2 regions of the Mycobacterium sp. NGS57 genome follow, and region 2 is predicted to be linked to the other one. Evidence: riboswitches for the same ligand, from Rfam matches in the RefSeq annotation. Region 2 holds a riboswitch; the other holds the start of a gene.
What was found. A riboswitch is a leader RNA that binds a small molecule or an ion and turns the genes downstream of it on or off. The one in region 2 is predicted to bind magnesium.
Positions count from the first base shown of each region.

Region 1: another riboswitch for magnesium. It lies ahead of AC5Y43_RS14850 (hypothetical protein); the one in region 2 lies ahead of AC5Y43_RS03120 (Rv1535 family protein).

Region 1 covers NZ_JCALCP010000007.1:96,128-99,526, reverse strand. The annotation lists gene AC5Y43_RS14860 (acyltransferase family protein) at 1-431, shown strand, start outside; gene AC5Y43_RS14855 (O-methyltransferase) at 436-1,095, opposite strand; M-box (ykoK) riboswitch at 1,157-1,334, shown strand; gene AC5Y43_RS14850 (hypothetical protein) at 1,612-1,815, shown strand; gene AC5Y43_RS14845 (NRAMP family divalent metal transporter) at 1,850-3,399, shown strand, end outside.
Region 2 covers NZ_JCALCP010000001.1:625,983-629,381, reverse strand. The annotation lists gene ileS (isoleucine--tRNA ligase) at 1-1,091, opposite strand, end outside; gene AC5Y43_RS03120 (Rv1535 family protein) at 1,209-1,442, opposite strand; M-box (ykoK) riboswitch at 1,718-1,885, opposite strand; gene AC5Y43_RS03115 (TetR/AcrR family transcriptional regulator) at 1,918-2,589, opposite strand; gene AC5Y43_RS03110 (NAD(P)H-dependent flavin oxidoreductase) at 2,595-3,399, opposite strand, start outside.

The DNA of each region.
Region 1 (3,399 bases), on a different contig from region 2:
ATGTCGCGCTGTTGATCATCGGCCGCTGGGAGACCGTCGACCGGGTCAACGAGGGGCAGTGGACCCACATCGGCGACCCGACGTTCGACGCGTATCTCAACGGCGAACTCGAGCGGGCGCTGAACATCGTGGGCTCCACCGGTGTTCGCGTGATGGTGGCCACCGTGCCCTACAGCCGCGGCGGCGAAAAGCCGGACGGGCGCTTGTATCCCGAGGATCAACCCGACCGGGTCAATCTCTGGAACACGATGCTGCGCAAGACCGTTGCCCACCATCGAGGCGTCCAAATCCTCGATTTGAACAAAAAGCTGTGCCCCGACGGCGTTTACACCGCCAAGGTCGACGGCATCAAGGTGCGCAGCGACGGCGTGCACCTCACGCCGGAAGGGGTGAAGTGGCTGACACCGTGGCTCGAGGAATCTTTGAGATAAACACCTAATTGCCGGTGCGGCAGCTGATTTCCATGCTGTCGGCGTCCCGGACGTTGAAGTTGAAGCTCACGTACCCGTTGGCCGGGTTGCGCACGCGGTCGAGATAGGGCCGGGTGTCGGCGGCATTGGCGTTGTCGGCCACCACCAGCGCGCCCGTAGCCAGCCGCGGTTCGAGCAGCTCGAGCACCGGCAGGTAGAGATCCTTCCAGCCGTCGAGCAGGACGAATTCGACGGGCCTTTCCAGGTCGGCCAGCGTGGTCAGGGCGTCCCCCTCGAGAATGGTGATCTCGTCGGCCAAACCGGTCTCGGCGAAGGTCTGCCTGGCCGCCGCGATCTTGGTGTTGCTGAGCTCGGTGGTCACCACCCGCCCGGTGCCGTTGTCGCGCACCGCCGACGCCAGGTGCACGGCCGAGATGCCGAAGGACATCCCGAATTCGACGACCGTGGCCGGCCGGGTGGCGCGCACCAGCGCATAGAGCAGGCGGCCGGCCTCCGGCGTCACCGGGATGTAGAACTCGCTCATGGCCTCGGCGCGCTCCTGCGCGCTCATCGGGCGGTCGAAATCGCCGTGGCGCTCACGCAACTTCGACATCTGATCCTTGGTTTCGGCGTACATCCGGTCGAGCACCGAAGCGACGTTCGGCTCCTGCAAACTGTTGGCCATGACGTCGAGGGTAGGCCCCGAGAGTTTGACGACCACCAGGCCGCGGGGCAAGATGGTCGTGCAAGCACCTCGGTAGGTGAGGCGTCTGCACGGATACAGGCCACTGACCCCGAACGTCGAGAGACGCCCCGGGTCAGGACAGCTCTTCCCGGACCCAAGGGTTGAGCCCAAGTGGCTTCCGGCTCTCAGCGAGCGGGATACGCCGTGCAGTGCCGAAGCTCCGGCGAGAGGGGTGCAACCGGCGGCCCGCCGGTTGTTCGTGCCTCTTCCGTTCAGGTGAATGTGACGACACCCGCGTGTGTCCCGGCCGTGAGGAGGTGAGGGCGAGATGAGTCCCGGCGACAGTTCTTATCCGAATTCCGTCTTGTCCCGATCCGGTTCCGGCCTTCTTTTCGCCGCCTGACCTTTCCTGGACGCCCGTCGGCCCCGCGCGTGGCCGGCGGACAAGTCCGGGCTCAGTCGACGCGGGCGTTCCGAACGCCACGAGCCGATCGGGCCCTCCGAAAGGGAAAGATCATGGCTTTTGTTGTTGCACAACGCTTTGCCGGTCTCACGAGCGGACCGGGCCGGATGGGCCGGCTGCTCGCCGGCAAGCTGCACGCCCGCAGCGCCCTGACTCCGCAGGAGCGGGCCAACCTCTACGTGTCGCGGACCCCGATCGCGGTGGTCACCGCGTCGCTCGGCGGGCATCCGTCGGACCGCGCGGGCACCTACCGGTGAATCGTTCGATTGCGTTGAGATAACGGAGAATTCGATGGCCTTGAGCTCGACCCGGCCGCTCGGCACGGCCTCGGTACCGGACACCACGCCGCGCGCGTCTGGCCAGGCCGTGCTGGATTCCGCGCACGCCGGCGACATCGTCGGCGCGTTCGGGCGCATCCGTCTGGACGGCACCGGCGGCGCGCCGGGTGGCCGCTGGCGGCGACTGCGGACGCTGATGGTCATCACCGGGCCCGGCCTGATCGCGATGGTCGGCGACAACGACGCCGGCGGCGTCGCGACCTACGCCCAGGCCGGGCAGAACTACGGGATGGGCCTGCTGTGGGCGCTGGCGTTGATGATCCCGGTGCTTTACGTGAACCAGGAAATGGTGCTGCGGCTCGGCGCGGTCACCAGGGTCGGCCACGCGCGGCTGATCTTCGAGCGCTTCGGCAAGTTCTGGGGCGCCTTCAGCGTCGGGGACCTGTTGATCCTCAACGCCCTGACGATCGTCACCGAATTCATCGGCGTGGCACTGGCACTCGGCTTCCTCGGCTGCCCCAGGATCGTCGCGATCCCGGCCGCGGCGGTGTTGCTGTTCGCCGTGGTGGCCGGGGGCTCGTTTCGCCGCTGGGAAGCGTTGATGTTCCTGCTGATCGCGGTCAACGTGCTGATCATCCCGATGGTGTTGCTGGTGCATCCCGCCCTGAATCGAAGCGCCGCGGGGTTGGTGCCGCAGTTCCCGGGCGGGCTCAACTCCACCGTGCTGCTGCTGGTCGTCGCGATCGTGGGCACCACGGTGGCGCCGTGGCAGTTGTTCTTCCAGCAGTCCAACGTGGTGGACAAGCGCATCACGGCGCGGTGGATCCCTTACGCGCGAGCCGATTTGATCATCGGGATCGTCGTGGTCATCGCCGGGGCGGCGGCGCTGATGGCGGTGACGGCCTTCGGGTTGGCCGGCACCGCCGACGTCGGGGCCTTCACCGATGCCGGCGCGGTCGCCTCCGCCCTGTCCAGGCATCTGGGCGGCACGGTCGGGATCCTGTTCGCCGTCATCCTGCTGGACGCGTCGCTGATCGGGGCCAACGCCATCGGGCTGGCCACCACCTACGCCATCGGCGACGCGATGGGCAGGCGCCACTCGTTGCACTGGAAGATCAGCGAGGCTCCGCTGTTCTACGGTGGCTACGCGCTGTTGCTCGCGGTGTCGGCCGCGGTGGCGTTCAGCCCCGATCACATCCTGGGCCTGGTGACCCAGGGCGTGCAGGCGCTCGCCGGGGTCCTGTTGCCCTCGGCGACCGTGTTTTTGGTCCTGCTGTGCAACGACCGCGCCGTGCTCGGCCCCTGGGTAAACACGGTGCGGCAGAACATCTTCGCGTGGACCATCGTGTGGTGTCTGGTGCTGCTGTCGCTGGCGCTGACCGCGACGACGTTCTTCCCGGGCCTGTCCACGGTCACCATCGAGGCCGGGCTCGCCGCCGGTGCGGCGGTGGGCATCGCCGGCGGTGCGGTCGCGATCATCGTCGGTCGGCGGCATCGCGACCTGCGTGAGGCAGAGGCCATCGTGGGGACGCTCGGCGGCGGCCTGGATCCCGAACAGGTCGA
Region 2 (3,399 bases):
ATGTGCACGATGCCGGTGCCGTCCTCGGTGGTGACGAAGTCGCCGGCCAGCACCCGAAAAGCGTTGGGCGCGTCCATGAAATACGGGAACGGCGGCACATAGCTCATCCCCAACAGCGAAGACCCGCTGTAGGTGCCCAGCACCTCCGGGTGTTCGGAACCGAACTCACGCGCGTAGGCGCCCAGCCGGGCCTCGGCCAGCACGTAACGCCGCTCCCCCACCCGCACCACGGCGTACGTCACGTCCGGGTTGACGGCGACGGCGAGGTTCGACGGCAGCGTCCACGGCGTCGTCGTCCAGATCAGGAGGTAAGCCCCGTCGAGCGCGCCGCCCACCACGCGGAAACCCACCGTCAGCGCCGGGTCCTGCCGGCTCTGATAGACGTCGTCGTCCATCCGCAATTCGTGGTTGGACAACGGGGTTTCGTCGCGCCAGCAATACGGCAGCACCCGATAGCCCTCGTAGGCCAGACCCTTGTCCCACAGCTGTTTGAACGCCCAGATCACCGACTCCATGTAGGACAGGTCCAGCGTCTTGTAGTCGTTGTCGAAGTCGACCCAGCGCGCCTGGCGCGTCACGTAGGCGCGCCACTCGTCGGTGTAGCGCAACACCGATTCGCGGCAGGCCTCGTTGAACGCGGCGATGCCCATGGCGTCGATCTGGGACTTGTCGGTGATCCCGAGTTGGCGCTCCACCTCGAGCTCGGCGGGCAGCCCGTGGGTGTCCCAGCCGAAGCGGCGCTCCACCTTGTAGCCGCGCATGGTGCGATACCGCGGGACGATGTCTTTGACGTAGCCGGTGAGCAGGTGCCCGTAGTGGGGCAGCCCGTTGGCGAACGGCGGCCCGTCGTAGAACACGTACTCCGGGGCGCCGTCGCGGCGCGCGACGCTGGCCCGGAACGTGTCGTCGCGGGCCCAGTAGTCGAGGACTTCGAGCTCGAGCGCCGGAAAGTCGGGCGCCCCGCCGGCCGGCTTGGGGTAAGTCAACGCGTCGTCTCCCTGTGCCACGTATCTGGCCGGGGACGACGACGCGCCAGGTGCGCGAGCGCCGCGGTACCACCCCGCTTGCCGCGCTCGCGCGCGGCCGCTCATCGAGGGCTGTGACGGGCCCACCCGTTCGGTTCTAGTAAGCCGGGCCGGCTGTTCTTCCGAAGGCTCCCCGGTGATGGCCGGATCGACGCCAGTGCATCAATACTACGGCGTGGGCGCTCACGCCTGGATGTCGAGCAGGCCGACGCGCCACAGCGCCGCGTACACGTGCCGCACGCCGACGGCCAGCAGGTGAGCGGCGCCGTCCACCAGCGGGTCGGTGATGACGATGGTCCGGCTCTCGACGCGGCGCGCCGCGGGCCGGCAAACCTGAGTCGTGTCGTCGTCGCGCACCACCGTCAGCTTGGGCGCGGGTACTGCGGTCACGACTTCGTCGTGCAGGGCTGCGGTCATGGTCTTCTCCTAGAAGCGGAATCGGGAAGCGAGAACTCGATCAACTGAGTTGTCTCGGGGCGATTCCGGGCCCAAAACGCTTGGCCGCGAAGCTGATCAGCTAGCCGCGAACGTCGCGCCGGAGACCGGATCGGGACGAGACAACGCCCGGATTTCGACCCGGACTATCGCTGGAACTCATACGTCCCTCACCTCCTCGACGTCACGACGGCGCGCGGCTGCCCGCGCGATGTGCGCGCACCGCAAGGAGCACAGAATCCGGCGACCGCCGGAGAACCGCACCCCTCTCGTCAGAGCTTCGGCACTACACGACGTGTCCGTTACCGGAAGCCACCTGGGCTCAACCCTTAAGCCGGGAGGAGCTGTCCTGACCCGGGGCGTCTTTGGACGTTCGGGGTCAGTGGCCTGTATTCGTGTAGAAGCCTCACCTAACGAGGTGCTACCCGACCGATGATGCACGACGGGCAGGGCATGGTCAAATCCCGCCGAGCGTCGTGTCGGAATCTTGACCCGCGCGCGGGCGCAGCCCGTCGAGCACCAGGGCGACGACGAAATCGGCCACCTGAGCTGCGGTGACGTCGTCGTCGGTGCTCAGGCGGCGGTGCGCGAGCTGCCCGACCAGCGCCGCCAGCGTGTACGCCACCATGCGCGGCGGGGCCGCCACCACCTCGCCGCGCTCCTGGGCGGCGACGACGAAGGCTTCGATGTCGTCGATGAACCGCTCGTAGATGCCGCCGAGGTGCCGTTCGAAGCGCTCGCCCAGCGCATACGGGTCGCGCAGCAGCAGCTTGACGGTGGCCTTGTCGGACTCGAAGAACTCCAGCGTCGCCCGCACTGCGACCCGCAGCGGCTTTTCTTCCCCGAAGCTGCGCGCCGGGACGCCGAGCGCGGCCAGTGCCGAAGCGACATGGGCGCGCAGCGCCCCCTCCTCGGCGGCCATCAACGCGTGAAAGAGCTCGTCTTTGGAGTCGAAGTACCAGTAGACCGAGCCGTAGGACAGGCCGGCGCGCTTGGCGATGTCGGCGATCGTCGTCGCATGAAAACCCTTGCGCGCGAACACTTCCTTGGCCGCGGCCATGATCTGCTCGCGCCGCTGCGACTTCTCCTCGGCGCTGACCGCGCGACGACGGCGGGTGCCTCGGACCAAATCGGTCACGTATCGACCAGGCCGTCGAGTTGCCCGATGGTGTCGATGAACTCCTCCACCATGTCGAGCACCACCGAGCGCGCCGGGCGAACCCGGTCGAGCGAGCCGACAACCTGGCCGACGAAGTAGGTGGCCAGCTCCGCGGCCCTGGAGTCCGGGTGCGTCGCGGCCTGATTGATGCGCACCTGGGAGTCGGTGACGAGCGCGGTCTGCAGCGGCATCCCGAGCGGATCGGGGGTGTCCGGGCGCGCCCACTCGTCGGTCCAGGCGGTGCGCAGCATCCGCGCCGGCTTGCCGGTCATCGACCGCGACCGCACGGTGTCCGAGGAACTGGCCGTCAGGAACTTGTCCCTGACCGCCGGGGTCGTCTCCGCCTCTTCGGTGGTCAGCCACACCGACCCGCACCACACGCCCGACGCCCCCAGCGCCAGCGCGGCGGCGACCTGCCGGCCGCGGGCGATGCCGCCGGCCGCCAGCACCGGCACCGGCGCCACGGCATCTACCACTTCGGGGACCAGGACCATGGTCGCCACCTCGCCGGTGTGGCCGCCGGCCTCGGTGCCCTGGGCGACGATCAGGTCGACGCCGGCGGCGGCGTGCCGCTGCGCGTGTCGGGTGGTGCCGGCCAGCGCCGCCACCAGGACGTCGTGGCCGTGGGCCCGCTCGACGAGGTCGGCGGGCGGTGGCCCGAGCGCGCTGGCGATCAGCCGGATGTCGTGGGCGAACGCGACCTCGAGCAGAGGCTCGTAGCCCTTGGGCGAGATGTTCAGGGAGCCGGGCACCCGCTGGCCGTCCGTGCGCGCCGGGATG